Regions from separate parts of the Ralstonia sp. SA306 genome, predicted to be linked through region 1. Evidence: predicted binding sites of a transcription regulator. Region 1 holds the regulator's gene; each other region holds the start of a gene.
The links. The regulator HrcA, encoded in region 1, represses chaperone genes, less so after heat shock. The targets are predictions, from matches to a motif close to TTAGCACTCNNNNNNNNNGAGTGCTAA.
Positions count from the first base shown of each region.

Region 2: rpoH (RNA polymerase sigma factor RpoH) is a predicted target of HrcA. The motif match lies at 4,559-4,585, and genes of this name have one in related genera.
Region 3: groES (co-chaperone GroES) is a predicted target of HrcA. The motif match lies at 8,377-8,403, and genes of this name have one in related genera.

Region 1 is NZ_CP096451.1:461,930-471,685, reverse strand. Features, by position in the region: gene hutI (imidazolonepropionase) at 1-222, opposite strand, end outside; gene hutG (formimidoylglutamase) at 215-1,192, opposite strand; gene hutH (histidine ammonia-lyase) at 1,195-2,751, opposite strand; gene hutU (urocanate hydratase) at 2,778-4,547, opposite strand; gene hutC (histidine utilization repressor) at 4,702-5,415, shown strand; gene M1D44_RS02170 (carboxymuconolactone decarboxylase family protein) at 5,548-5,895, shown strand; gene hrcA (heat-inducible transcriptional repressor HrcA) at 5,937-6,995, opposite strand; gene M1D44_RS02160 (NAD kinase) at 7,107-8,051, shown strand; gene recN (DNA repair protein RecN) at 8,197-9,756, shown strand, end outside.
Region 2 is NZ_CP096451.1:2,665,517-2,675,272, reverse strand. Features, by position in the region: gene M1D44_RS12760 (SURF1 family protein) at 1-76, shown strand, start outside; gene M1D44_RS12755 (SCO family protein) at 129-785, shown strand; gene M1D44_RS12750 (COX15/CtaA family protein) at 789-1,880, shown strand; gene cyoE (heme o synthase) at 1,901-2,842, shown strand; gene M1D44_RS12740 (SCO family protein) at 2,912-3,517, shown strand; gene rpoH (RNA polymerase sigma factor RpoH) at 3,586-4,479, opposite strand; gene M1D44_RS12730 (diguanylate cyclase domain-containing protein) at 4,715-7,633, opposite strand; gene M1D44_RS12725 (OsmC family protein) at 7,875-8,279, shown strand; gene M1D44_RS12720 (pirin family protein) at 8,293-9,162, shown strand; gene ybiB (DNA-binding protein YbiB) at 9,177-9,756, opposite strand, start outside.
Region 3 is NZ_CP096451.1:2,335,636-2,345,391, reverse strand. Features, by position in the region: gene M1D44_RS11225 (fused MFS/spermidine synthase) at 1-814, opposite strand, end outside; gene M1D44_RS11220 (HPr family phosphocarrier protein) at 834-1,145, opposite strand; gene M1D44_RS11215 (ribbon-helix-helix protein, CopG family) at 1,263-1,466, shown strand; gene M1D44_RS11210 (LysR substrate-binding domain-containing protein) at 2,302-3,195, shown strand; gene M1D44_RS11205 (SDR family NAD(P)-dependent oxidoreductase) at 3,345-4,094, shown strand; gene M1D44_RS11200 (MFS transporter) at 4,189-5,499, shown strand; gene M1D44_RS11195 (transketolase) at 5,550-6,401, shown strand; gene M1D44_RS11190 (transketolase family protein) at 6,398-7,399, shown strand; gene groES (co-chaperone GroES) at 8,493-8,783, shown strand; gene groL (chaperonin GroEL) at 8,888-9,756, shown strand, end outside.

The DNA.
Region 1 (9,756 bases):
GATCAAGCCGGGCGTGAGCCACGCGCCGCCGCCGTCGTGCTCGCGCATGGCGCGGGCATTGGCGGGCAGATCGGCGCGGTAGCCTAGCCACGCAATGCGGCCGTCCTTGACGGCGATGGCACCGTCGCGGATCTCGCCGTAGCCGTCAGCGTCGGCCGTGAGCGTGGCGAGGTGGACGTTGGTCCAGAGCGCATCCCAGTGCGGGTTGGCCGGATCAGCCATGAGCAGTTCCTTGCAGGCCAATGCCGTCTGCCACCCGCGCAACCAGGCGGGCAGCGACACGTGCCGTGTGATTGTCAATGTCGAGCGACGGGTTCAGCTCCGCCACATCCGCCAGCCTTAGCTTCCCCGAGCTGACGACGCGATCGACGATGGGCTCGATCACGTCCATCCCCACGCCGCGCGCGGATGGCGCGCTCACGCCGGGGGCAACAGCGGCCGGCAGCACGTCCAGGCACATCGTCAGATAGACATGGTCGACCTGGCTCAAGAACACCTCGACCACCTTCAGCACGTGGGCGAGCTGCATGACGTCCATCTCATCGTCGTGCATCCAGCGCACGCCGAGCTGCCGCGCACGCGCGAACAGCGCTTCGGTGTTGGCGTAGGTGCTCACGCCCAGGCAGGCGTAGTGGAACGGCCAGCCGCGCCGCGCGCAGTCTTCGGCGATCTGGCGGAACGGCGTGCCCGAGCTGCCGCGCTCGCCCGCACGCAAATCGAAATGTGCATCCAGATTGAGGATGCCGATGCGCGGAGGCTGATCGGATTTCGCTGCCAGATGCCGCGCCAAGCCGCCAAACGATGCCCATGCAATCTCATGCCCGCCGCCGAGCGCGATCGGGAACGCACCGCGGTCGAGCAGATCATGCAGCACACCGGACAACACACTCTGCGCATCTTCCAGCGCATCGCCCTGGCAGGTCACGTCGCCCGCATCGACGACAACCCGCCCGGCACGCGCGGGCAAGTTCGCGAGCATCTTGCGGATGGCTGCGGGGCCCGCCTGTGCACCGGTTCGCCCGTGGTTGCGCGCGACACCCGCGTCGCAGGCGAAGCCCGCCAGGGCGACGGTATTGGCCAGTGGCGTGGATGCATCGATGCGGCGCACGGTCTGGTGCCAACGCAAGCCTAGCGGGCCCTCCTCCGCGTCGACGCGGCCCTGCCAGACGTTCGATTCAGCTTGGGCGAGCATGATCAACCGAGCGAAAGTTCGCTGATATGCGTGCGGCACGAATCGCCCAGATCGCCGTCGAGCACGAGGCGGCGGGCGCCTTCGATGTCGGGGGCGAACAGGCGATCTTCACCGTAATACGCCACACGCGCGCGGATGCAGCCATGCGCCTTCTGCAGCGTGTCGGACGTCGCCAGCGGCTTGTGGAAGTCGATGCCCTGCGCTGCCGCCAGCGCTTCGATGCCGACGATGGTGGCCGTGTTCTCTGCCATGTCCTGCAGACGGCGGCCGGCAAAGGTCGCCATGCTGACGTGGTCTTCCTGGTTGGCGGAGGTCGGCAGGCTGTCGACGCTGGCCGGGTGGGCGAACGTCTTGTTTTCCGATGCCAGCGCGGCCGCAGTGACGTGCGCGATCATGAAGCCCGAGTTCAGGCCCGGCTGCTCGACCAGGAACGGCGGCAGGCCCGACAGCGTGGAGTCGATCAGCAACGCGATGCGGCGCTCGGACAGCGCGCCAATCTCGGCAATCGCCAGCGCGAGCATGTCGGCAGCAAACGCCACCGGCTCGGCATGGAAATTACCGCCCGAAATCACTTCACCGGCGTCAGCGTAGACCAGCGGGTTGTCGGTCACCGCATTGGCTTCGGTGAGTAGGGTGGCGCCGGCCTGACGGATCAGGTCGAAACACGCGCCCATGACTTGCGGCTGGCAGCGCAGGCTGTACGGATCTTGCACGCGCTTATCGCCCACGAGGTGCGACTGGCGGATGGCGCTGCCGGCCAGCAGGTTGCGGTACACCGCGGCGGTGGCAATTTGCCCAGGCTGGCCACGCACGGCGTGCACGCGCGGGTCGAACGGCGCATCGCTGCCCTTGGCGGCATCCACCGACAAGGCACCAGACACGGTGGCCGCCTGGAGCAGACGCTCGGCCAGGAACAGGCCGTTGAGCGCCAGCGCGGTCGACACCTGCGTGCCGTTGATGAGCGCCAGGCCTTCCTTGGCGGCCAGCGCAATCGGCTCGATCCCGGCCGCAGCCAGTGCCGCCCGTGCCGGCGTGCGCACACCATTCACCCGCACGTCGCCCTCGCCCAGCAGCGCCAGCGTCATGTGCGCCAGCGGTGCCAGATCGCCCGACGCGCCCACCGAACCCTTGGACGGGATGCACGGCACGATGCCGGCGTTCAGCAGCGCCAGCAGCGTGTCGATCACGACCCGGCGCACGCCCGAATATCCACGTGCGAGGCTGGCCGCTTTCATCAGCAACACGAGGCGCGCCACGCTGTCGCTCAGGTCTGCGCCGGTGCCGACTGCGTGCGACAGGATCAGGTTGCGTTGCAGGCGCTCCAACTCGTGCGTAGCGATCTGCGTTTTGGCCAGCAGGCCGAATCCGGTGTTGATGCCATAGGCAGGCGCGCCCTTGGCGACAATCGCCTGCACGGTGGCAGCGGATGCTTCGATCGCGGCCGCACAGTCGCCGGACAGGGCGACAGGCGTGGGGGCGAGCCATACACGGCGCAGATCTGCAAAGGACATTTCGCCCGGTTGCAGTGTGAGGATGGGGGGCGTGGTCATGGTGTTCATAGCAATACGAGCAGGATGTCTTTAACTTAGCCGATCATCGGCAGGTTCAAACCGTTGCGCTTGGCGCAGGCAATGGCGGTTTCGTAGCCGGCATCTGCATGGCGCATGACGCCGGAGCCCGAATCGTTGACGAGCACACGGCCCAGGCGCTTTGCCGCAGCGTCCGTCCCGTCGGCGACGATCACCACGCCCGAGTGTTGCGAATAGCCCATGCCGACGCCGCCGCCGTGGTGCAGCGACACCCACGTCGCACCGCCGGCTGTGTTGAGCAGCGCGTTGAGCAGCGGCCAGTCCGACACGGCGTCGGTGCCGTCGCGCATGGCTTCGGTTTCGCGGTTGGGGCTGGCGACAGAGCCGGTGTCGAGGTGATCGCGGCCGATCACGATCGGTGCCTTCAGCTCGCCGTTCTTGACCATCTCGTTGAAGGCCAGACCGGCCAAGTGACGCTCACCCAGGCCCAGCCAGCAGATGCGTGCGGGCAGGCCCTGGAAGGCGATGCGATCCCGCGCCATATCGAGCCAACGGTGCACGTGCGTGTTGTGCGGGAAGAGTTCCTTGATCTTCGCGTCGGTCTTGTAGATGTCTTCCGGATCACCCGACAGTGCCACCCAGCGGAACGGGCCCTTGCCCTCGCAGAACAGCGGACGGATGTAGGCCGGCACGAAACCCGGGAAGTCGAAGGCGTTCTTTACGCCCTGGTCGAACGCGACCTGGCGGATGTTGTTGCCGTAGTCGACGGTCGGAATACCCATGGCCTGGAAGTCGAGCATGGCTTGCACGTGTACGGCGCACGACTTCGCGGCCTCGTCGGTCAGGCGGGCGTGCTGCGACGGATCGCGTTGCGCAGCACGCCATTGCTCGACCGTCCAGCCAACCGGCAGGTAGCCGTTGACCAGATCATGCGCCGAGGTCTGGTCGGTCACCAGATCCGGCTTCAGGCCGCCAGCGCGGGCACGCTTGACCAGCTCCGGCAGGATTTCCGCCGCATTGCCGAGCAGGCCGATGGACACGGCCTCGCCGCGCTCGCAATGGTGGCGAATCAGATTGAATGCGTCGTCGATGTCCTTGGCCTGCTTGTCGAGGTAGCGGGTACGCAGCCGGAAATCGATGCTCGATTGCTGGCACTCGATGTTCAGCGACACGGCACCGGCCAGCGTGGCGGCCAGCGGCTGCGCGCCGCCCATGCCGCCCAGGCCGGCGGTCAGGATCCAGCGGCCGGCGAGGCTGCCGCTCGTCCCCTCGGGGGACCGCCCTTGTGCCAACAAGGGCGAGGGGCTGTTCGAATAATGCTGGCGGCCGGCTTCGGCAAACGTCTCGTACGTGCCTTGCACGATGCCTTGGCTGCCGATGTAGATCCAGCTGCCAGCGGTCATCTGGCCGTACATGAACAGGCCCTTGCGATCGAGTTCGTTGAAGTGTTCCCAGTTCGCCCACTTCGGCACGAGGTTGGAGTTGGCGATCAGGACACGCGGCGCATCCGGGTGGGTCTTGAATACGCCCACCGGCTTGCCCGATTGCACGAGCAGCGATTCGTCATCGTTCAGCTCGCGCAGCGTTTCCAGGATCTTGTCGAAGCAGGCCCAGTCGCGCGCTGCGCGGCCAATGCCGCCGTAGACGACGAGGTGCTTGGGGTTTTCGGCCACGTCCGGGTCGAGGTTGTTCTGGAGCATGCGGTAAGCGGCTTCGGTCAGCCAGCTCTTGCAGTGCAGCTCGGTGCCGCGCGGGGCGCGGATTTCGCGCGAGGCGTCGTAGCGCGGGTCGTTGGTCAGGTGGGCAGCGTTGGTCGGGGCGTTCATGTGAGGTCTCCTGCGAACTCCTTTGTCATGGAGCGCATCTTATGTTGTATATACAACTTAGGCAAGAAAACTTTACAAGCTAAGAGCAAACCCTGATGATGACCACCATCCGCACATCACATCGGCCGCCCAAACCGCACCGCAAGCCACGTCCATGCCACACGACCCGTCCGCCAGCACCCCCGCCTTCCAGCGCATCAAGGAAGACATCCTCATGCGCATCCGCAGCGGCGAGTGGCAAGAAGGCGAAATGATTCCGGGGGAAACCACGCTCGCGCAGACCTTTGGCGTGTCGCGCATGACGGTCAACCGCGCGCTGCGCGAGCTGACCGCCGAGCAGATCCTCACGCGGGTGCAGGGGTTGGGAACGTTCGTCGCGCAGCAGAAGTACCAGGCAACGCTGGTGGCCATCCGCAATATCGCTGAGGAAATTGCCGCACGCGGCCACAGGCACCGTGCGGAACTGCACAAGCTCGAACGTGCACGCGCCAACGATGCGATGGCCGCATCATTCGGCGTGCCGGTGGGGCGTGCCCTGTTCCATTCGCTGATCGTGCACTTCGAGAATGACCTGCCGATCCAGGTGGAAGACCGCTGGGTGAATGCCGAGCTGGCCCCCGACTATATGCAGCAGGATTTCACGCAGACCACGCCAAACGCCTACCTCATGCGTGCCGCCCCGTTGCAGGGCGTGGATTACGGCATCGAAGCCCGCCTGCCTCCGCGCGAGATCGCCGAAATGCTCCAGATGGATGTGCGCGAACCGTGTCTGATGCTACGGCGCAAGACGCTATCGCAAGGCCAGGTCGCATCGCTGGCGACCATGTGGCACCCGGGTGGGCGGTATCAATTCACGGGCAGTTTCTGAGCGCGTCGTTGCGCTACATCATGACCTTGCCCCTGGGCGCGGACGAGAATGCATCGAAAGGATGCGCGGCGGCTTATGCCGATATGCCCAGCCCGCTACCTCACTCCACACCCGGCCCAGGAGAGCACTGTCATGAGCGGCATGCCCGAATTCAAAAGCGTGGTCAAAGATGTGTCTGCGCACATGCGCAGCTTGCGCGAATCGCAGCCGGAGTTGATGACGGCATTCAGCCAACTGGCGGCAGCCGGCACAAAAGATGGCGCACTGAGCAAGAAGACGCGAGAACTGGTGGCGCTGGGAATAGCCATCGCCAGCCGCTGCGACGACTGCATCGGCTTCCATGTCCAGGCGCTGGTCAAGCTCGGCATAACCCGTGCCGAACTGGAAGAGGTACTGGGAACAGCCGTCTATATGGGCGGCGGCCCTTCGATGATGTACGCCACGCATGCGCTGGCGGCGTTTGAGCAATTCTCGGCCTGAGACATTGGCGGGCCGCTTCGCCCGCTGCAGGCTACGCTGCCTCAATACTGGCTGAGTGTGCTGGACAGCAGCTTGGCCGTGATATCCACGATAGGGATCACGCGCTCATACGCCATGCGCATCGGCCCGATCACGCCCAGTGTGCCGACGATCTTGCCGTCCACCTCGTACGGCGCGGTGATGACCGCCATGTCTTCGTGCGGCACGAGACTGCTCTCGCCGCCAATGAAGATCTGCACGCCCTCGGCGCGGCTGGATACGTCCAGCAACTGCAGCAATCCGGTCTTCTGCTCGAACACAGCAAAGAGCCGGCGCAGCTTGTCCATGGACGAGGACAGGTCTTCCACCTCCAGCAGCTTGCGCTCGCCCGAGATGACGACCGGTTCTTCCTCCGACACGGCACTGCTGCCCGCCTCCACGGCCGCCTGCATCAGCGCGGTCATGTCGGCCTGCAGCGCAGACAACTCGCCGCGCAGGCTTTCGCGCACCGCATCGAACGTTTGGCCGCCGTAATGCGCGTTGATGTAATTGGCGGCTTCGACCAATTGCGACGGGGTGTAGGGCGTATCGGTATGGATGATGCGGTTCTGGACGTCGCCTTCGGGCGTGACGACGATCAGCAGGATGCGGGACTCCGACAGCCTCAGGAATTCGATCTGCCGGAACGCATGCGTGCGTCGCGGCGTCATCACGATGCCGGCAAACTGCGAGAGGTTGGACAAGGTTTGCGCCGCCGCCGCAATCACCCGCTGCGACGATTCCGAGCCATGCGACGCCATCTGCGTGCGCACCTGCTCTGCAATCGCGCCGACCATCTGCTGCGCCATGCGGTCGTGCGTGCTCAGCACATCCAGCGGGCTGGCCGTCAGCATCGTATCGACAAAGAGGCGATAGCCACGCGGCGTCGGCACGCGCCCGGCCGAGGTGTGCGGGCTGGCGATGAAACCCATCTCCTCCAGGTCGGACATCACATTGCGGATGGTGGCCGGCGAAAGATCGAGCCCCGAATACTTCGACAAGGTGCGCGAGCCCACGGGCTGGCCCTCGGCGATATACCGTTCGATCAGGGTCTTGAGGAGGATGGTTGCGCGCTTGTCCATGATTCTTCAATTTTACGCAAAATCGGCGCCAATCTACGGGTGATGTCGGCGTTTCTCCACTAAACACGCGCCGACGTGGCGACGGCCATATCGATATGGTGTAATGCGCGCATGTCGATTCCCCCGTCCGCCGTGGCCCCGCAAGCTCCCGCCGCCTCGCCTTCGCCTGTTTCGCCTTTCAAGACCGTTGCGCTGGTCGGCCGGTATTCGGCCGCCAACATTGCCGGTCCCCTCATGGAACTGGCGTCGTGCATTGCCGGGCGCGGGCATGACATTGTGTTCGAGCGAGACACGGCGCTCAACATCGGCGTCCAGGATTACCCTGCCCTGCCGCCCGAAGAGATGGCACGCCACGCCGATGTGGCCGTCGTGCTCGGCGGCGACGGCACGCTGCTCGGCATCGGGCGCCACCTGGCCGGTGCCAGCGTCCCCGTGATTGGCGTCAACCACGGGCGGCTCGGCTTCATGACCGACATCCCGTTCGACGACGTGCACACCGTGCTGCCCGACATGTTATCGGGCCGCTACGAGGCCGAAACCCGCACGCTGCTGCAGGCCCAGGTCGTGCGCGACGACGAAGTCATCTTCTCCGCCCTCGCCTTCAACGACGTGGTGGTCAACCGCTCGGGCACCTCGGGCATGGTGGAGCTGGCCGTGTCGGTCGACGGCTTCTTCATGTACAACCAGCGTTCGGACGGCCTGATCGTTTCCACGCCCACGGGCTCGACGGCGTATGCACTGTCTGCGGGCGGGCCGATCCTGCATCCGGCGCTCTCGGGTCTGGTGCTGGTGCCGATCGCACCGCACTCGCTGTCGAACCGCCCGATCGTCATTCCGCAAGACGCGGAGGTGGTCATCCAGGTCACCAGCGGGCGCGATGCCAGCGTCAACTTCGACATGCAGTCGCTCACGTCCTTGCTGCCCGGCGACCGCATCGTGGTGCGCCGCTCGGAGCGCACGGTGCGGCTGCTGCACCCGATCGGTTACAACTACTACGCCACGCTGCGCAAGAAGCTGCACTGGCACGAGTATCCGACCGAAGACAACCGGCTCTAAGAACCTGCCCATGATCCTACTGCGCGGCCCGATCTTGAACCTGCGATGCTCGCCGTACGCATGTACGGCTGCGCTTCTCGCTTCAACCTCGAGCCGCTCGCTACGAATCATGAGCAGGTTCTAAAACTCCACGCCCACCGCTTCCATGCTGCGCAGCCTCACCATCCGCGATTTCGTCATCGTTCACGCGCTGGATCTCGATCTGGCCGACGGTTTTACCGTGTTTACGGGCGAGACCGGCGCGGGCAAATCCATCCTGATCGATGCACTTGCACTCACGCTGGGTGAGCGCGCCGATGCGGCCGTCGTGCGAGAAGGCGCGCCGCGCGCCGACATCACCGCCGAGTTCGACGTGCATCCGCATGTGGCCGCATGGCTGGAGGCGCATGAACTGCACGACGACGAGGGCGTGATCCTGCTCCGCCGTACGGTCGATGCCGCAGGCCGCAGCAAAGCCTTCATCAACGGCGCGGCTGTCACGCTGGCGCAACTGCGCGAAGTGGGCGAGCAACTGGTCGACATCCACGGCCAGCACGCGCATCAACTGCTGCTCAAGGCGGATGCGCAGCGCAGCCTGCTCGACGCCCACGCGGGCCTGGAAGGTGCTGTGCGCGTGGTCGGCGAACACTACCGGGAATGGCACGCCGTGGTGCGCGCACGCGAAGCTGCCGAGCAGCAGTCGCGCGAAGTCCAGCTCGAACGCGAGCGCATTGAATGGCAGGTCAACGAATTGCAGAAGCTTGGTCCCCAGCCGGGCGAGTGGGAAGACGTGCAGGCCGAGCACCACCGCCTGTCGCACGCTGCCAGCCTGATCGAAGGCACGCGCGAGGCGCTGGATGGTTTGTCCGAGTCGGAAGGCGCGGTGCTCACGCAACTGGGCGCGACGCTCCATACGCTGCGTGAACTGGCCGAGATCGACCCCGCGCTGGCTGATGTGCTGGCCGCGCTGGAACCGGCCGAGGTGCAAATCCAGGAAGCCGTGCACACGCTCGCTCGCTATGCCGATCGAGCAGAGCTGGACCCGGACCGCCTGGCAGAAGTCGACGCGCGCATGCAGGCGCTGCACACCATGGCGCGCAAATACCGGGTCGCTCCCGAAACGCTGCCGGCTGAACTGGCTGAACGTCAGGCGCAACTCGCCGCGCTGCAAGCTGCATCCGATCTCGATGCGCTGCAAGCCCAGGAAGCGCAAACCCACGCCGCGTATATGACGGTCGCGCAATCGCTGTCGCGCGACCGCGCCAAGGCCGCGCGCGAGCTGGCTGACGCAGTGACCGGCGCCATGCAAGGCCTCTCGATGGCCGGTGGGCGCTTCGACATCGCACTGCACGCGCTGGAACACGGCGGCGCGGCGGGGCTGGAGCAGGTCGAATTCCTCGTCGCGGGGCATGCGGGCGTGTCGCCGCGGCCTTTGGCGAAAGTCGCCTCGGGCGGCGAGCTCGCGCGGATCAGCCTGGCCATCTCGGTAATTGCCAGCGAAGCGAGCCCGACCCCCACGCTGATCTTCGACGAAGTGGATTCCGGCATTGGTGGTGCGGTGGCAGAAGTCGTGGGCCGGCGCCTGCGCGAACTCGGCATGCGCCGCCAGGTGTTGTGCGTCACGCACCTGCCCCAAGTGGCCGCGCTCGCCAATCACCACATCCAGGTCGCCAAGCAGACGGTGGCAGGCAGCACGCGGTCCGACCTCGTGGTGCTGGACGCCACG
Region 2 (9,756 bases), 1.3 Mb from region 1:
GGCGGTGCTGGGGTTAATGGTCTTCTACAGCGTGCGGCGTTATCGCCGCCTGGCGGGCACGTCCGGGCCCGCTTGAACACGAACTCGCGTTGCGGCTTAGTGCCGCAGCTGAATGTATTGGGAATCACATGGTGAATCAGGAATCCGCACCCGGCGCGCCCGGCACACTCGGGGCGTCCGAAGATCCGCGCATCGACGCGCGTACGCGCCGCGGCCGCTTGATGATGCTGTTCCTCCTGCTGGTGTGCGCCTCGCCGGTGATCGCGTCGTACCTTGCGTATTACGTCTTCACCCCGGCCGGCGGCAAGGCGGCATACGGCGCGCTGGTCGATCCGCAGCGCCCCATTCCGACCGGCCTGATGGTGCAGGACGAGCACGGTGCCGAAGTGCCACTCGCCAGCCTGAAGGGCAAATGGCTGATGGTGTCAGTGGATGCCAGCGCCTGCGACGACAACTGCGCGCGCAAGCTTTTCACCATGCGCCAACTGCGCATTGGTCAGGGCCCCGACCGAGACCGCATTGTCCCCGTCTGGCTTGTGACCGACCGCGGCGAAATCGACCCGCGCCTGATCAAAGCCTACAACGACGATTACGGCGCCGTGCGCTTCCTGCGCGCGCCCGAACTGCCGAAGAACTGGCTGGGCGACGGCAAGACGCCGCCCACGGATCATCTCTTCCTGGTCGATCCGCTTGGCAACCTGATGATGCAGTTCCCGAAAGATCCGGACCCGAAGAAGGTGCGCGGGGACATGGCGCGGCTCTTGAAGTACTCGCGCATCGGATAAGCCATGCTGCTGCAACTTGCTTCCATCGGCATCCTGATCGCACTGATCCCGCTGTGCTACGTGCTGGTCAAAGGCGATCGCAACAAGTACCGCAAGCTGGTGTGGATCACTGCTTTCCTGACGCTGGACCTGATCATGTTCGGCAGCTTCACGCGTCTGACCGATTCGGGTCTCGGTTGCCCGGATTGGCCGGGCTGCTACGGCACGTCCAACCCGTTCCACGCACGTGACGACATCCATGCCGCACAGGCCGCCATGCCGAGTGGCCCGGTCACGTGGATGAAGGCGTGGATCGAGATGACGCATCGCTACTTCGCGCTTGCTTTGGGCGTTCTGATCATCACGCTGGTGGTGCTCGCGTGGCTCAAGCGCAAGGAACTGAAGCAATCCCCGTGGTATGCAACGGCCGTGCTCGCACTGGTGTGTGTGCAGGGCGCCTTTGGCGCCTGGACGGTCACGCTCAAGCTACAGCCAGCCATCGTGGTGACGCACTTGCTGTTGGGCATGTCGCTGCTGGCCGCGCTGATCTGGCTCGGCTGCAAGAACGATGTGCCGCGGGTGGTGGATGAGCGTGGCGCGTCATTGCGTGTGGCAGCGGCCATCGGGCTCGTGCTGCTCATTGTGCAGATTGCGCTGGGCGGCTGGGTCAGTACGAACTACGCTGTGCTGGCCTGTACAGATTTTCCGCTGTGCAACGGCCAGTGGGTCCCGCCGATGGACTTTGTGCATGGCTTCACGTTCTGGCGCCAGCTCGGCAAGACCGCGGGCGGCGATTTCATCTCGCACGATGCGCTGGTCGCCATCCATTGGACGCACCGCGTGTTTGCAGTCGTCGTGCTGAGCTATCTGGCGTGGCTGGGCTTGCGCGCTCGTCGCATTGGCGGCATCGGCCGTGTCGCGACAGTGCTGCTCGTCGTGCTGGCCGTCCAATTAGCGACCGGCCTTTCGAACATCGTGCTGGGCTGGCCGCTCCTGGCTGCCGTGGCGCATAACGGCGGCGCGGCCGTGCTGCTATTGCTGATGGTGCGTCTGCATTACCTGATTGGGCTCGCACAAGCGCGGGCGCCGATGTCTGTGGCGGCTGCCGTCGTCTGAAAGCTGTCTGACCGTTTTTTATGAATACCGTGGCAACCCCAACAACTTCCACTCAACTTCCTGGCTGGCGAACGACCGCATCGCAGTATGCGGCGCTGACCAAGCCGCGCGTCACGCAGCTTGCCGTGTTCTGCGCCGTGATCGGCATGTTCCTGGCCACCCCGGGCATGGTGCCGTGGCCGGTGCTGATTGGCGGCGCGGTCGGCATCTGGCTGTTTGCCGGCGCTGCCTTCGCCATCAACTGCCTGGTCGAGCGCAAGATCGACGCGATGATGCGCCGCACGGCCTGGCGCCCCTCAGCCAGCGGTGAGTTGGGCACGCGACAGATCCTGGTGTTCTCGGTGGTGCTGGGCGGTGCGGGCATGTGGACGCTGCACGTGTTCGCCAACGACCTGACGATGTGGCTGACGTTCGCCACCTTCATCGGCTACGCGATCATCTATACCTTGCTGCTCAAGCCGGCCACGCCACAGAACATCGTGATCGGCGGGCTGTCTGGGGCGATGCCGCCGGCGCTGGGCTGGGCGGCCGTCGCCAACAGCGTGCCGGCCGAGGCTTGGATTCTGGTGCTGATCATCTTTACCTGGACGCCACCACACTTCTGGGCGCTCGCGCTGTACCGCCGTGCCGACTACGCCAAGTCCGGCCTGCCGATGCTGCCGATCACGCACGGCGAGAAGTACACGCTGCTGCATATCCTGCTGTACACGCTCATCATGATCGCCGCGACCATCCTGCCGTTCGTCTACGGCATGAGCGGCTATATCTACCTGGCGACGGCGCTGGTGCTCGGTTTCGGCTTTCTCTCGTATGCGTGGCGCATGTACCGCAAGTATTCGGACGCACTGGCGCAGAAGACCTTCCGCTACTCGATCATCTACCTGTCGATCCTGTTTGCCGCACTGCTGGTGGACCACTACTTCAAGTTCGGCCCCGCGCTCATGCAAAGCGCGGCGCTGTGACGCACAGGGCCGCCAGCAAGCATGTGCCGTTGGCGTTACGCTAGGCGGTCTGTTTCCAACACGATGACCATGCTTTCTTTCCGACACTTCCGCGCCGCGCTCTTCGCCATGCTGGCCGTCACCGTGATGGCGCTGACGGCGTGCAGCGACAAGCCCGCTTTCAAGAACCTCGACATCACCGGGTCCAAGAGCTTCGGCACCGATTTCTCGCTGACGGACCACACCGGCAAGCGCCGCACGCTCGAGGATTTCCGCGGCAAGGTCGTCGTCATGTTCTTCGGTTACACGCATTGCCCCGATGTCTGCCCGACCACGCTGGCCGAACTGCGCGCAGTGATGGACACCCTCGGCAAGGACGCCGACCGCGTCCAGGTGCTGTTCGTCACCGTCGACCCGGAGCGCGATACGCAAGACCTGCTGGCCAAATACGTGCCCGCGTTCGATCCGCGCTTCATCGGCCTGCGTCCGGCAAACGAAGCTGAACTGAAGAAGGTCGCGTCCGACTTCAAAGTGTTCTACAGCAAGGTGCCGGGCAGTTCGCCCGACAACTACACCATGGACCACACCGCCGGCAGCTACATGTTTGATCCAAAGGGCAACCTGCGCCTGTTCATCAAGCACGGTCAGGGCCCCGAGCCGATCGCCCACGACATCAAGCAATTGCTCGCCGACTGATCTTCGATCGTCGCACAAAGAAAAAGCCCGCCAGTTTGGCGGGCTTTTTTATGGCGGAGGCGGGCAGCTTAGGCGAAGGCCTGCAGTGCACCCTTCATCTTCTTCATCGCGGCCGATTCGATCTGTCGAATGCGCTCGGCTGACACACCAAACTCGTCAGCCAGCTCGTGCAGCGTCGAGCCGCCCGATCCGTCGTCGTTCACGTTCAGCCAGCGGGCTTCGATGATGCGGCGGCTGCGGTCGTCCAGCTTGGCGAGGGCGGCTTCGATGCCTTCGCTTTGCATACGGTCGTTGCCACGCGCTTCGATCACGCGGGTCGGCTCATTGTGCGTGTCCGCCAGATAGGCGATCGGAGCGAAGGATTCTTCGCCGTCGTCCATCTGGCCTTCGAGCGCGATGTCGCCGCCCGAGAGGCGCGTTTCCATCTCGCGCACTTCGGCGCCCTTGACGTTCAACTCGGCCGCCACGGCGTCGATCTCATCCGACGTGAAGGTCGCCTGCGCGTCCTGCTTGTGGCTGCGCAGGTTGAAGAACAGCTTGCGCTGGGCCTTGGTGGTGGCCACCTTGACCATGCGCCAGTTCTTCAGGATGTACTCGTGCATCTCGGCTTTGATCCAGTGCATCGCGTACGAGACAAGACGCACGCCCTGATCCGGGTCGAAGCGCTTGACGGCCTTCATCAGGCCGATATTGCCTTCCTGGATCAAGTCGGCATGCGGCAGGCCGTAGCCGAGATAGCCGCGGGCGATCGACACCACCAGACGCAGGTGCGAGAGCACCAGACGGCGGGCGGCATCGAGATTGTCGTTGTCGCGGTATTCGCGGGCCAGACGTTGTTCTTCTTCGGCCGACAGCATCGGCACACGGTTGACGCTTTGGATATAGGCGTCGATGTTGCCCAGATTGCCAGGGAACGCCAGCGCCCATCCATTACCGGCGTTGCCGGACGGCTGGGTGGCGATTGCGGAAACGGTATTCACGGGGATGACTGCGTTCACTCAGGACTCCTGTCGAAATCCAGTGGAGGTTTGGAAAGGCATCTTAGCACTCCAACCGGATGAGTGCTAATAGGACATTTTTGTCCGGTTAATAGTTCCCGTAAATCAAGGTGTATTCATCGATAGTGTGATGTTTGCGACGCAACAAAAAGCGTGTCATGTCCAGTCATAGACCGTGGCGGGGGTTATCGGTTCTCGACTATGCCGCCGTGTTGCGGCCGCGTGACTTAGCCCAATAAAGTGCGCGATCGGCTTCGCGCAGGGCGGCGTCTGGGTCACGCACTTCGGAGCCCGGGCAGGCGACACCAATGCTCGTCGTGACGTGCAGGACGGTATCGCCCGACAGATTGATGGGCGGCCGGATCGCGCCAACGATCTTCTGCGCGGTGTGCAGCGCATCATCCGGGGCGTCGATCGGGTCGAGCAGGATGATGAACTCGTCACCTGCGAGGCGGGCGACGGTGTCGGTGCGGCGCACGGCACGTTGCAGGCGGTGCGCGACCTCCACCAGCACAGCATCGCCGGCGGCGTGGCCGTAGGTGTCGTTGATGTGCTTGAAGTGATCCACGTCCAGATACAGCACGCCCAGCGGCGCGGGCAGGCGCTGACGGCGTTCCAGCGCGGCGCGCAGGCGCTCGTAGAGTTCGTAGCGGTTGGGCAGGCCGGTGAGGGCATCAAAGCGCGCCATGCGCGAAAGCTCCATCTCGCTGCGCTTGGCTTCGGTCACGTCCTGCACAAAGGCGTAGAAACCGCAGCGGCCGTCGCGCGCTTCTCCGGCATCGGGGACGAGCTGGCCGCGGAAATGCCGGGTGCGGCTGCGCGGGCCGGCGGTGTGCGGCTTTTCGTACCACGGCGCGGTGATCTCGAATTGGACGGATTCTCCGCGCTGGGCGCGCACCAGATACGGTGCCAGCAAGGCGTACGTGCCCGGCGTGAACACCCGTTCCGGCGTTTGGCCGCAGACCTCCTCGGGCGTGCGCTGCAGCCAGCGCGCATGCGTGACGTTGCAGAAGGTGAAGACGCTGTCGGGGTTGATGTGCGACACCAGCAGCGGCGCGTTGTCGAGCACGAGCTTGAGTGCGCGTTCACTGCGCGCCAGGGCCAGCTCGGCGCTCGTGCGGGCCGTCAGATCCTGCAGCACCGAGAAATAGCCGCGCAGCGTGCCGCGATCATCGTAGTCAGGAAAGTAGTGGCCGCTCAGGTAGCGGGGCACGCCGGTGCGCACGGACTGGATCTCGAATTGCACCGGGTAACCGGCCAGCACCTCCGTCATGTAGGGCAGCAGCGCGCGGTAGTCCTCGGGGGTGTAGATGTCGCGCACATGGCGGTCGAGCGTCTCATCTTCATTGCGGCCGAAGGCTTCGAGCAGCGTGCGGCTGGCAAAGCGGACGATGCCGTCGGGGTCGACATAGCTGAGCTGCGCGGGCACGTTGTCGGCCACCAGGCGCAGTTGTTCGCGGCTGGCGCGCAGGGCGTCACGGCGGCGCTCGAGGCTTTCGTTGGCGGTGCGCAGCGCGCGTTCGGACGCGGCCAGCCGGTTGGCAAACGGCCGCACCGTCAGACGGATGGCCAGCACGCTGCCGATCATCAGGCACAGCATGAAGGCCGCAAGCCGCTCGAACTGCACGCGCATCGGGGCGTACAGCTCGGCGCTGGCGATCTTGCTGATCAGTGCCAGACCCGTGTGGCCGATGGGCGTATAGCTGAACGACGTCGGCATGCCGTGGATGTCCTGCCACTGGCCGTAGCCGGCCTCGCCCGCCAACGCCAGGCGCGACGGCAGGGGCCGGTGGTCGACCGTGAGGGGCGGCAGCTCGAACACATAGGCATCGAAGCGCTGCGGAAACGACATGGCGCGGCCGCGCGCATCAAAGCCCGACATCGCCAGCGTTTCCGTCATCCCCGTACCGCGTTGGCTGTTGTAGCGGCCTGTCATATGGGCGAGTGGTTGCTCGGCGACCAGCCAACCGATCTGCATGCCGTCTGCCATGACGGGCGTTTCGGTGCGCATGGCAAAACCGTGTACCCATTGCAGCGTGACACGCTCGGGCGCGAGGCCGACGTGCAGCGGTATCGACAGTTCGGGTTCAAGCGTTTGCGTCCCCAGGCTGACGATGCCCTCGCCCGCGAGCGTACGCAGTTGCAGGTACGAGTAGCCTTGCTCGCGATACGCCTGCAGCGCACGCTCGCTGCGCAGGCGCGCTGCGTTGTCGGCCGGATGGCGCAGCACTTCCTGGATGTGCGTGGCGGCGGCCACCAGGCGGGGGCTTTCCGCGCGCATGGCCAGCAGTCGGTCGAACTCTTCAGCGTAGCTGGACAGGGCTCGCGCCCGTGTGGTGCCGAATGTCAGTGTGGCGCTATCCACCTGGATGATGAACGCCGTGACAGTGGCCCCCAGGCCCGCCAGCACCACACAGCCGCCGCTGATCCACACGATGGTGTCTTCCGGCGACAAGCGCAGGCGCAACAGGCCAGGATGCCGGGCTACCGCGGCGCACAGTGTGCCCGTGATCACCAGCAGCGAGCAGACGGCGGCCGCGTCCGGGGCGTGCCATCGCAGCCACGCCGGGTACAGATATTCGAGTGCCATGGCGCGGCCGAGCAGGTCGCCAGCGCAGAGCAGCATCGCCAAGCCGATGAGTCCCCAGAACCACTGCGCGCGGTGCGGTTTGCGCAGGGTGGGCACGAGGCTGAGAGCCGTCGCCGATGCGGCTACCGCCAGCGCGTGGCTGGGGTGCATGCCGCCAATCCATCCGGTCACCCATTGGCGGCCGAGCCAGGCGTGCAGGCCAGGAAAGTCCAACCCGATCGGCCATCCCGTGATCATCTCGGCCAGCCGCAGCGTGGACAGCACCGCCACCGCGCCGCCCAGCCCGCGTGCCGCCCGGTCTGCCCACAGGGCGTCTGGTAGCACCGCTCCAACGAGCAGCGCCCCCAGGCCAGCGCCCAACAGCGTCAGGTTGATCCCCGTGGCAAACACGATCAGCAGGCGGTCCGTGCCCAGCCTCACCGCCCATGGCCAATGCTGCAGCCAGCCGACCATCACGGTCAGCCCAATCAGGACGAGGAGAAAGCCGATGCCGCCGGCAATGGCGACAAGCGGCCGGCGAGTAACCATGCAGAGGACGCGTAAGCGGGGCGGTTTCAGGGCGGATGTCTTCTAACCGGAAGATCGGCGGAAAACCGCGCCGCTTGAGCGTTTCCACCCAAATGGGTGGGCTGAATTGCCATGTCTGCAATGTCGAGTGATCGAAGCGCCAATAAATGCGCTGCACTCCGCACATCGCGCCACCTCCCGTGCCTTCACGCAAGTTAGCTACACTGCCCGGACATCGCAGACACCGTTACAGGAGCCGTCAATGACCATCGTCGTCAGCAAGGACACCGAAGGCCTTTTCCGTCACAAGGTCACCTTCCCCGAAGGCGTGACCTACACTGACGTGCCCAAGCCGACGGGCGAGGGCAGTGCGCCCGATCCGCACGCCTACTTTGACGCGGCCCTGGCCAGCTGCAAGGCGCTGACCGTCACGCTCTATGCGCGCCAGCGCAAGTACCCGCTCGATTCGATCGACGTGGCCGTCGAGCACGACGGCAGCCAGGAGCGCCAGGGCCGCTACAAGCTGCGCACCGTGCTGACCCTGCATGGCGATCTAAGCGACGAGCAACGTGCCGACCTGCTGCGCGTAGCCGGCAAGTGCCCCGTTCACAAGCTGATGACCGAGGTGGAGATCAGCATCGACACCGAACTTGCCGAGCGCGCCTGAGGAGCTTTCCGCCATGACTTCCATTCAGCACATCATCGGCCCGCACGTGCGCGATCTGGGCGGTTTCTCGGTTAAGCGCGTGCTGCCCTCGGCGGCGCGCCAGACGGTGGGGCCGTTCATCTTCTTCGACCACATGGGCCCCGTGGATTTCGCCCCCGGCGAGGGCATCGACGTGCGTCCGCACCCGCATATCGGCCTGGCCACCGTCACGTATTTGTTCGACGGCAGCATGGTCCACCGTGACAGCCTCGGCAGCGTGCAGACCATCACGCCCGGCGATGTGAACTGGATGACGGCCGGCAACGGCATCGTCCACTCCGAGCGTTCTTCGCCCGAGGGGCGTGAAAAGGGCGCCCGCGTGCATGGCATCCAGACCTGGGTGGCGCTGCCGAAGAATCAGGAAAAGGTGGACGCCAGCTTCGCCCATCACGCCGCCGACACGTTGCCCAAGCTCGAATGCCCTGGCGTGCAGGGCGTAGTCATCGCGGGGGATGCGTTCGGGCTGACGTCGCCCGTGAAGGTGAGTTCGCGCACGCTGTATGTGGCGCTGGAACTGGCGGCCGGTGCGTCGCTGGTGATTCCGCCCGAGCATGCAGACCGAGGGCTATATCTTGTCGACGGCGCCGTCAGCATCGATGGCGAGGCGCTCGACCCGCAGCACCTCGCTGTGCTGGAACCTGGCGGTGACGTGACGCTCACCGCACAGGTGTCGTCACGCGTGATGCTGCTGGGCGGTGACCCGACCGACGGCCACCGCCACATCTACTGGAACTTCGTCGCCAGCAACAAGGCTGACATTGAAGACGCCAAGCAGCGCTGGGAGAACGACACCTTCGCCCACGTGCCGGGCGAGACGGAGCGCATTCCGCTGCCGTCCAAGTAAGACCGAGCGATCGATCAGGCAGCCTGCGCCGGTCGTGCACACCGCACGATCGCGCGGACCTGCTTGGCGATCGGCTCCGGCACCGGCTGCTTGCCGTCGAGCACCGCTTCAATCCACCGCGCCGTTGCCGCCACGTCCGTCCCCGCAGGCAATTCAGGCGGCGTATCGCTCGATCCTTCCACCGCCTCAATCACGGTTTCGTGTGATCCGTCGTGCAGCCACTCCACCGCGCTGCCGCGCCGTGCATCGGCCACGGTCTCGCCTTCGGTGCCGCGTGCGAGCAGCACATTGGCCGGATGGCGCAGGAAGTAATCAGTGAGCGTGTCGCGGTATTCCGGGTGTGTGTAGCTCACCAGCCGTAGCGCCTCGTGCGGTGCGTGTCCGCCAATGGGCTGCAGCATCTTCACCACCGTGTGGGCCGAATTGCGTAGGCCGACGATCTCGCGCTTGTCCAGCAGCGACGCCAACTCGGGCGATAGCACGTCAATCGGCACGAACGCCAGCCGATCGCTCTCCAGGCGCTCACGTGCTTCGTCCATGTGTTCGCAGACGGGCCAGCCAAGCGCTTCGAACAGCGCGGCCGTGGTGATGCGG
Region 3 (9,756 bases), 1.6 Mb from region 1:
CCCGTAAGCTCGCCCGCTCTTCCCAGAATTCGAGGTCCAGCGCGAGCCGTTTGCTTTGCTTCAGGCGGCGCGCAGCCAAGCGCAGGTTCAGAGCGTGCTCCATCTCCAGCGTGCGCGCACGCGTGAGCAGCGTGTCCAGCGCCGGAAGTTTCCACGACCCCTTCCAAGCGAACAACGTGTAGTTGCAGCTGTCCTCGGACGTCGAAACGGAGAACGACTCGCCGAATACCGAGTGCAACTCCTCAAGGTAGAACGGGATATCGCGATCACTCTCGAGGAAGTTGGCAACCAGTACGCCATCGTCGGCAAGGCGCGCGTAACAGGCAGCGTAAAAGTCTGCAGTCCCCAGTTGCGCGGCCATGCCATGCGCCAGAAATCCGTCGACCAGAATCACATCGGGTCGTGCATCCTGCCCTTTGACATACTCGGCACCGTCCGCGCAGATCACTTCGAAGCGGTCGTCGTCGCGGGGAATGTGGAACGTATCGCGCAAAGCGATTACAGCAGGGTCGATCTCGATTGCCGCCACCTTGGTAGTGGGAAGGTGGTGGTAACAGTACTTGGCCAACGAGCCGCCGCCCAAGCCGATCATGGAGATTCGGGCAGGCGCCGGCTGCAGGAGCAGAAAGCCCATCATCGTTCGGGTATAGCCGAGCACCAACTTGTTTGGGTCGCGCCTTGACATGAGGCTCTGTACCCCATGCACGTCAAAATGGAGCGACAGTTCGTGCGCAGTTTCCAGCAGCGTTGGCGTCCCGTCGTTAGGGGCTTCGGCGAGAAACTTCACATAGGCGTCAAGGGAGCCGTAGGACATGTCAAATTGCCGATCTTGATCAAGCGTTCGTATGAATGAGTCGGGCGCTCAGCAGCGCTGCAATGACTTTCACTGCGGCGGCGTCATCCCGACCAACGGCCTGGATCATTACCTTGGCGCCCGCGCGGGCGGGGAGCCGCATGACCTCCATGACATTCTTGGCGTTCGCCGTGCGCTCGTTGCAGACGAGCAGGATGTCGCAATCGAACTGGCTGGCGGCATGTACCAGCCGCGCAGATCCACTGCCTTGCAGACCAACGCGGCAGGTCATCTCGATCGTCGCTTCTACCAATGCATCCTCAAAAAAACGGTGAATTCCAAACAGGCTCACGGTCGCCTGGCTGCAGCCCGCGAATTGGCGACGGAGCACCTAGCGCGCGTCTCAGGCTGTGCTTTGGTGCATGGTTGTATATAATGATAATGACATTATCATACAATGATACTCCACATGGAATCCAAGACTGCGCGTCTCACCGTGTTGATCGATCCGGTGAAGAAGAAGTCCTTCGAGAAGTTGTGCGCGGCGCAAGATCAGACGCCGTCGCAAGTGGTGCGACAGTTGATTCGCGACTACCTGGAGCAGCACGGCGTCAGCTATGCGACCCGCCCCAAAGTCGGGACGGCCACCCTGACTCAAAAACGCAATCCGTAGTCTCTGAGCCCCTCACGGCGGATCGCCTCGAATTGCACTGACGCGTTGCCTGTGTCCTGGGAGGGACGGATACCGTCCAAGAATTGGCTGCATGCTCCTGTGACCAATGTCAGCGCCGGCTGACCACTGATGAAGCCGGCGAGTGGCAAGAGCGGCTGTCGCTTAACCACTCGTGCGGCTTCGATTCCATCTTCGGTGACGGCAAGGTCGTTGGCAGATCGCCTCGGGCACCATCCAATCCTTCGCCGGCGTGGAGCGGTGCCGCGGCATGATGCGCGCCGCTGGGCCAACATGTTTGACGAGGGCCAGCGATGCGGCCACCAAGTCAATTGCACAATGGTCTGTGATGACCGACGAACCGAACATCAAGAGCCCACTCGTGCGACCAATCAGGGCGTTCCGCAACGGCGCGAGCAGAGGTGCCGGTAAGTCGTCCGTCGTGGCCACTGGTCCGGTCTGTACGATCTGAGGCCATGCTCCCGCGAACGGAGTACGCGCTTTCAGCTCACCGCCATGAAGCAGATCTTCCCTGTACGACAGGAACTCGGGAGGCAGTTCGCCGACGACTACGCAGTCCGTGCCTGGGCAGAGTGTTCCGACGATAACTGCGTGGGTTGGCTGACACTCCCCGGACTTGATGCAACCTTGCGGGAGATTCTGCTCAAGCACTTGGCGAGCGCAAGATCCCAACCTGTTTGGCGCGTCATTGGGATCGAAGCAGTTGAAGGAAGCGGTGCTCAACTAGTCATTGAGTTTGGAACTTTCCACCCTACGCAGAAAAAGGGGTTAGGCTCCGTATTTCGCCAACTGCCCGCCGACATCGGCCACGCGAAAGATGCGCATTCCCCCAATGAAGGCGATCATCGCATTCGAGTCCGTCGCGCGGACCAAGAGCGTAAATCGTGCGTCCGAAGAGCTGGGGCTGACGGCCTCTGCCGTTAGCCATCAGATCAGCAACCTGGAGGCGGCGATCGGTCAGCCCCTGTTCTTCCGGCAAGGGAGAGGGCTCGTACTCACGCCCGTGGGCGAGCAGTATCTGCGTGAGGTGACGGGCGCGCTGGCCGAACTCAACCGTGCCACGGAGCGCGCCTCCAGCCGCGCCGATGTCGAGATTCTTCGCGTGCATTCCAGCCCGAGCTTTGGCCTGATGTGGCTGTTGCCCCGGCTCGCGGCATTCCAGGAGGATCACAGCGACATTCGGTTGAACGTGTCGTGTTCGTATGAAGACGTCTCGTTCACCAGCGGGTTCTACGACCTCGACATCCGCTACGGACACGCGCATTGGCGCGACGTGCAGATCAGGACGCTGCGCACCGAGCACATCGCTCCGCTGGCCTCACCGGCATACCTCGAACGGCACCCCGTGCAGTCGCCGCAAGACTTGCTCGCGCATCGGCTCATTCGGTCGGAGACGCCGATCGTGCAGTGGCAGCAGTGGTTTGCACGCGTTGGCGTCGAGCACATGCACGTGTCGTTCGACTTCGCCTTCGACCGTTCGTACATGTCGCTCGAGACTGCGGCGCTCGGCCTGGGCGTGGCGCTGGAAAGCACGTTGCTCGCATCGGTCCTGATCGACCAGGGCCGGCTCGTGCCGGTATTTGGCAAGGACCACGCGCTGGAGGTGGCGGGCCACCATATCGTCTTCCCACCCCAGAATGCCGAACTGCCGCGCGTGGCGCGCTTTCTCGCCTGGGTCGACCGGCAGGTCAAAACAGCACCGGGCGCCTAGCTTGCCGGGGCGCGATGGTGCGCCGCACCAGTGGCATGCCCGGCTTCATCTGAAAATTTCTCAGCCATAGTTGAATCCAACTGCGTTGATCGAATCGCCTGCTGGCACAACACTGCAGCCAACAAGATTCCAACAGCCAGGAGACAACGATGTTGCTTGAGAACAGGGTCGTGATCGTGACCGGTGCCGCTTCGCCGCGCGGTATCGGGCGGGCCACCGCAAAGGCACTTGCCGCACAAGGCGCGCATGTGGTCGTACTCGACCTGCGGCGCGAAGATGCCGAACAGGCGGCGCGCGAACTCGGTGAAGGCCACCTGGGCCTGGCCTGCGATGTGACCGATCGGGCTGCGTGCGATGCGGCTGCACAGGCCACGCTTGCCAAATACGACCGTATTGATGGACTCATCAACAACGCAGGCATCACCCAGCCGCTGCGCACGCTCGACATCCAGGCGGGCAATTTCGATGCGGTGGTCGACGTCAACCTGCGCGGCACGCTGTACATGTCGCAAGCCGTCCTGCCCCATATGAAGGCGCGCAAGCGCGGCAGCATTGTCTGCATGTCGTCGGTGTCTGCGCAACGCGGCGGTGGCATCTTCGGCGGGCCCCATTACAGCGCTGCCAAGGCAGGCGTGCTTGGCCTTGCCAAGGCCATGGCCCGGGAATTCGGCGGCGACAATGTCCGCGTCAATTCCATCACACCAGGGCTCATCCAGACCGACATCACCGGTGACAAGCTCACGCCCGAGATGCGCACCGAGATCATCAAGGGTATCCCCCTTGGCCGGCTCGGTGATGCTGCGGACGTTGCCAATGCGTGCTTGTTCCTCATCAGTGATCTGTCTGCTTACATGACAGGCATCACGCTCGACGTGAACGGCGGCATGCTGATTCACTAAACGACGCAACCTTCATCGCCACGGCTCGCATATCCGTGGCCTTCTTCGAGACACATGCACCCGGGTCCACCCGGGGCACATGGTAGGAGACACCATGACCACGAAGCTTGCTTCGCCCCTGCCGGGCGATGAGTTGGCGCGCACCGATGCGGCCACGTTCGAGTCCCGCACCTACGCCAAGGTCGCGCGCCGGCTCATTCCGTTCCTGATGATCTGTTATCTGGGTGCCTACCTTGATCGCGTCAACGTGGGGTTCGCCAAGCTGCAGATGCTCAACGACCTGCGTTTCAGCGAGACGGTGTATGGCCTGGGAGCTGGCATCTTCTTTCTCGGCTACTTCCTGTTTGAAGTGCCGAGCAATGTGATCCTGCACAAGGTCGGCGCGCGCAACATGCTGACGTGGGCCGCCATCTCGGCAGGCTTTGCCTTCGTGAGCACGCCGACGTCGTTCTACGTGCTGCGCTTTCTGCTCGGGGTGGCCGAAGCCGGTTTCGCACCCGGCGTCATCCTGTACATGACGTACTGGTTTCCGTCACAGCGCCGGGCCAAGGCACTGTCGATGTTCTTCATGGCCATTCCACTGGCTGGCATCGTCGGGGGGCCGCTGTCTGGCTACATCCTGCACACCTTTCACGATGTGGCGGGGTTGGCTGGGTGGAAGTGGCTGTTTCTGATCGAGGCTTTGCCGTCGCTGCTGCTGGGCGTGGCCATCCTGCTCTATCTGGACAACGGCATCGCCCAGGCCAAGTGGCTGACCGACGCAGAAAAGGCGCTGCTTGAGCGCAACGTCGCCGGTGACAACGCGCAGAAGACCGCGCATGGGTCGGTGGGCGCCTTCATCGCAGACCGCCGCCTGTGGCTGCTGGCCGCCATCTACTTCTGCGTGGTGCTGGGGCAATACGGGCTGACGTTCTGGCTGCCGACCCTGATCCGCAAGGCTGGCGTGGCCGATCCGCTGTGGGTGGGCGTGTTCACCGCGGTGCCGTACATCTGCGCCATCGTCGCGCTGCCCCTGGTCGGCATGAGCGCAGACCGCCGCCGCGAGCGCCGCCTGCATCTTGCCGTGCCGATGCTGGTGGCTGCCGCCGGGTTCGCTGCGCTGCCGTTAATTGGCAACGTGGGCGCAGCACTGGTGTGCCTGAGCATTGCTGCCGCCGGGATCCTGTCTTCGTCGTCGCAGTTCTGGTCGTTGCCCACGGCCATGCTGGGCGGCATGTCGGCCGCTGCGGGCATCGCTGCGGTCAACTGCTTCGCCAATCTTGCCGGATTCTTCTCGCCGGCCATCGTCGGGTGGCTTAACGACCTGACGGGTAAATCAACGGCTGGGCTGATCTTCATTTCCTCGGCCATCGTGCTTGGCGCTGTGCTGGTGTTCTTCGTGCCGGCCAAGGTCGTCAACCGTTGAGTCGGTGACTGTCTCTGCCTCGTGCTTCCCGCTTCATCACAGGAACCATCATGACTTCCACATCATTGCCCCCAACTGACGCCGTGCCCCTGGCCGAGCGCGCTTACCGAATCCGCCGCAACGCCCTGCTGATGGGCGAAGTGCAGGGCCAGGGCTATATCGGGCAGGCGCTCGACATCGCCGACGTGCTGGCCGTCGCTTACTTCGGCGCCATGCGCTATCGGCCAGAAGACCCCGACTGGGAAGGCCGCGACCGCTTCCTGCTCTCCAACGGCCACTATGCGATCGCGCTCTACGCCGCATTGCTCGAAGCCGGAATCCTGCCCGCCGAGGAACTGGAGACGTACGGCAGTGACGACAGCCGCCTGCCAATGTCCGGCATGGCCAGCTATACGCCCGGTATGGAGATGTCCGGCGGCTCGCTCGGCCAGGGGCTCACGATTGCCGTCGGCCGCTGCCTCGGGCTCAAACGCAAGGGCTCCGACGCGTTTGTCTACACGCTGTTCTCAGATGGCGAGCTGGATGAAGGCGCCGTATGGGAAGGCCTGCTGTCGGCCGCGCACTGGAAGCTGGACAACCTCATCGCCGTGGTTGACGTGAACAACCAGCAGGCCGACGGCCCATCGACGCAGATCATGGCGTTCGAGCCCCTGTTGCCCAAGCTGGAGGCGTTTGGCTGGTTCACGCAGCGCGTGGACGGCAACGACATCGATGCAGTTAAGGTGGCGTTCGATGCTGCACGCACGCACAAGGGTGCTCAGCCGCGCATGATCATCTGCGATACCCGCATGGGTTGCGGTGTTCCGTTCCTGGAGCAGCGCGAAAAGAATCACTTCATCCGCGTTGACGCGCACGAATGGCAGCTCGCGCTGCAAGCACTGGAAGCCGGGAGGACCGCATGAGCAGCACCGTCATCAACAAGCCCAAGCTGAAGACCTCGGCCATGATCGCCTCCATTGCGGGCGAGGGCCAGGCGACACGCCCGGCGCCGTTCGGCCATGCGCTGGCCGAGCTGGCACGCGTGAAGCAGAACGTCGTCGGCATGACGGCAGACCTGGGCAAGTACACCGATCTGCACATCTTCGCGAAGGAATTTCCGGACCGTTATTACCAGATGGGCATGGCCGAGCAGCTACTCATGGGTGCCGCCGCCGGGCTGGCCAACGAAGGCGCCCAGCCGTTTGTGACGACCTACGCTGTCTTCGCGACGCGTCGTGCATACGACTTCATGCATCAGACGATTGCTGAAGACAATCTCGACGTGAAGATTGTCTGCGCGCTGCCAGGCCTGACGACGGGCTATGGCCCCAGCCACCAGGCCGCCGAAGATCTCGCACTGATGCGTGCCATGCCCAACATGACCGTCATCGACCCGTGCGACGCGCTGGAGATCGAGCAGATGGTGCCGGCCATTGCAGCGCATGCCGGGCCTGTCTATGCGCGCCTGCTGCGCGGCAACGTGCCGGTGGTGCTTGACGAATACGGCTATCAGTTCGAACTGGGCAAGGCCAAGCTGCTGCGCGATGGCGCCGAAGTGCTGGTCATTTCGTCCGGCATCATGACGATGCGCGCGCTGGAAGTGGCCAAGGCGCTGGAGGACGACGGCATTGGCGTGGGCGTGCTGCACGTGCCGACGATCAAGCCGCTCGATACCGAGACGATCCTGCGTGAGGCACGACGCTCGGGCCGGCTCGTGGTGGTGGCAGAGAACCACACCGTGATCGGCGGCCTGGGCGAGGCGGTTGCCGGCACCTTGATGCGAGCTGGGGTGAGCGTGCCGTTCCGCCAGGTTGGGCTGCCGGACGCATTTCTCGATGCCGGGGCACTTCCCACCCTGCACGATCGCTATGGGATTTCCACGAACGTCATGGCATCGACCATTCGCGGTTGGCTAGATTGAAAGAGTGCACCTCTCGCTCCAGCGGGCAGCGGCACATTGGGGCGTTCCGCGGTGAGGTAGTGTCGACTGGTTCGCGTCCCGCCAGCTTCGAATGATGCTGAGGGCAGCCGCGTTGATCAGAGCACTCTCCTGCTCGCTGCCGAGCGGGGGAGTGCTCTGTATCGAATTTGGCCGCAAGAGCCAACGTCAGCGGCAGAGGATGCCAACCCCAGCGTAGTACGCAACGGCGTCACGCAGGAACTGCGCGGGGCTGACCCTCCTCTTATCCGGGGGCGTGGCTGTGAACGCGATGCGAGCGCGGGCATCTGCAGCCACGAAGAGCATTTCCTAGCCCGCGCCGTCCACCGAGTCGTGGTGGTTGCTGGTAACGCGGTGGCCGGCCGCTTGGTGCGTGTCCCGTGTGGTGCATTCCGGTCAACTCCACGATTAGCCGCAACGGCGTCCTGGCTGATAACGGTCGGCACTCCCGTGGACCCACCTGGACCACTGAGTCCCGCGATCGGATCGTCACACCGCTATTGCGTTGAAAGACTGGCTGTGGCGGTGTTGCCCTCCGGTAAAAATCTGGCGCACCCCACCTCTCCCGTTTTTGGTACCGCCGATGCCGACGCCATTTAGGAGGTGCTATTGGAGGATGGGTGGACCGCGCCTCCTTGTGCCCAGTGGTCTTGATCAACACTTCAACCGGGTGCGGTGCAGATTTTTTGAGATCCGTGAGGCACATTTATGGAGCTGCGAGAGGCTGCTCAATTTGAGTGAGCTTCGTTTTCAGAGAGCGGCGGCTCTCTTTCGTCACTGTGCCCTCATCACATCGAATACGCTAAATCATTGAGGATGAAGGGATTTTCAGTGCGAGGCCGGGGCGGCACCAGGCAGAGTTCAGAGTTGAGTGAACAAAGTTCAGAGTTGCGTGAATCTCGACCACAACAACTTCAGCCACCCCCCCTTCTTGAAATCGTAATACCCCGTCCCTATAATTAGCACTCGCCGGGCAGGAGTGCTAACAATGCCTCCACCCCCGATGCTTTCCCGATGCGCCGCGTCCCGCGGCGCGTTTTGTGAATAAACACTCACTTTGCATTGAGGAGTTTGTATGAACCTGCGTCCCTTGCATGATCGCGTGATCGTGAAGCGCCTGGACAACGAAACGAAGACCGCTTCGGGCATCGTCATTCCTGACGCCGCCGCTGAAAAGCCGGATCAAGGCGAAGTGCTGGCCGTCGGTCCGGGCAAGAAAGACGATAAGGGCAATGCGATCGCGCTGGACGTGAAGGTCGGCGACCGCGTGCTGTTCGGCAAGTACGCCGGCCAAGGCGTCAAGGTGGATGGTCAGGAAGTCCTGGTCATGCGCGAAGAAGACATCATGGCCGTGGTGGCGAAGTAAGCGGGCGCTCTGTCGCATCGGCTTACCAGTAAACCAATCCTCATTGTCTGCCCGGCGGATTCCCCCGGTGTAGGCAACATCCAAAGATCTCGGAGATTCTCAAGATGGCAGCTAAAGACGTAGTGTTCGGCGACGCCGCACGTGCCAAGATGGTCGAAGGCGTGAACATTCTCGCCAACGCAGTCAAGGTGACCCTGGGCCCGAAGGGCCGTAACGTGGTGTTGGAGCGCAGCTTCGGTGGTCCGACCGTGACCAAGGACGGTGTGTCGGTCGCCAAGGAAATCGAGCTGAAGGACAAGCTGCAGAACATGGGCGCGCAAATGGTCAAGGAAGTCGCTTCCAAGACCAGCGACAACGCCGGTGACGGCACCACCACCGCAACGGTGCTGGCCCAGTCGATCGTGCGCGAAGGCATGAAGTACGTTGCCGCCGGCATGAACCCGATGGACCTGAAGCGCGGCATCGACAAGGCTGTCGGCGCTGCCGTCGAAGAACTGAAGAAGATCAGCAAGCCGACGACCACCAGCAAGGAAATCGCTCAAGTTGGCGCCATCTCGGCCAACAGCGACGAATCCATCGGCCAGCGCATCGCTGAAGCCATGGACAAGGTCGGCAAGGAAGGCGTGATCACGGTGGAAGACGGCAAGTCGCTGGCCGACGAGCTGGACGTCGTGGAAGGCATGCAGTTCGACCGCGGCTACCTGTCGCCGTACTTCATCAACAACCCGGAAAAGCAAGTTGTCCAGCTGGACAACCCGTTCGTGCTGCTGTTCGACAAGAAGGTCAGCAACATCCGCGACCTGCTGCCGGTGCTGGAACAAGTCGCCAAGGCTGGCCGTCCGCTGCTGATCATCGCTGAAGACGTTGAAGGCGAAGCCCTGGCAACGCTGGTGGTCAACAACATCCGTGGCATCCTGAAGACCGCCGCCGTCAAGGCACCGGGCTTCGGCGACCGCCGCAAGGCCATGCTGGA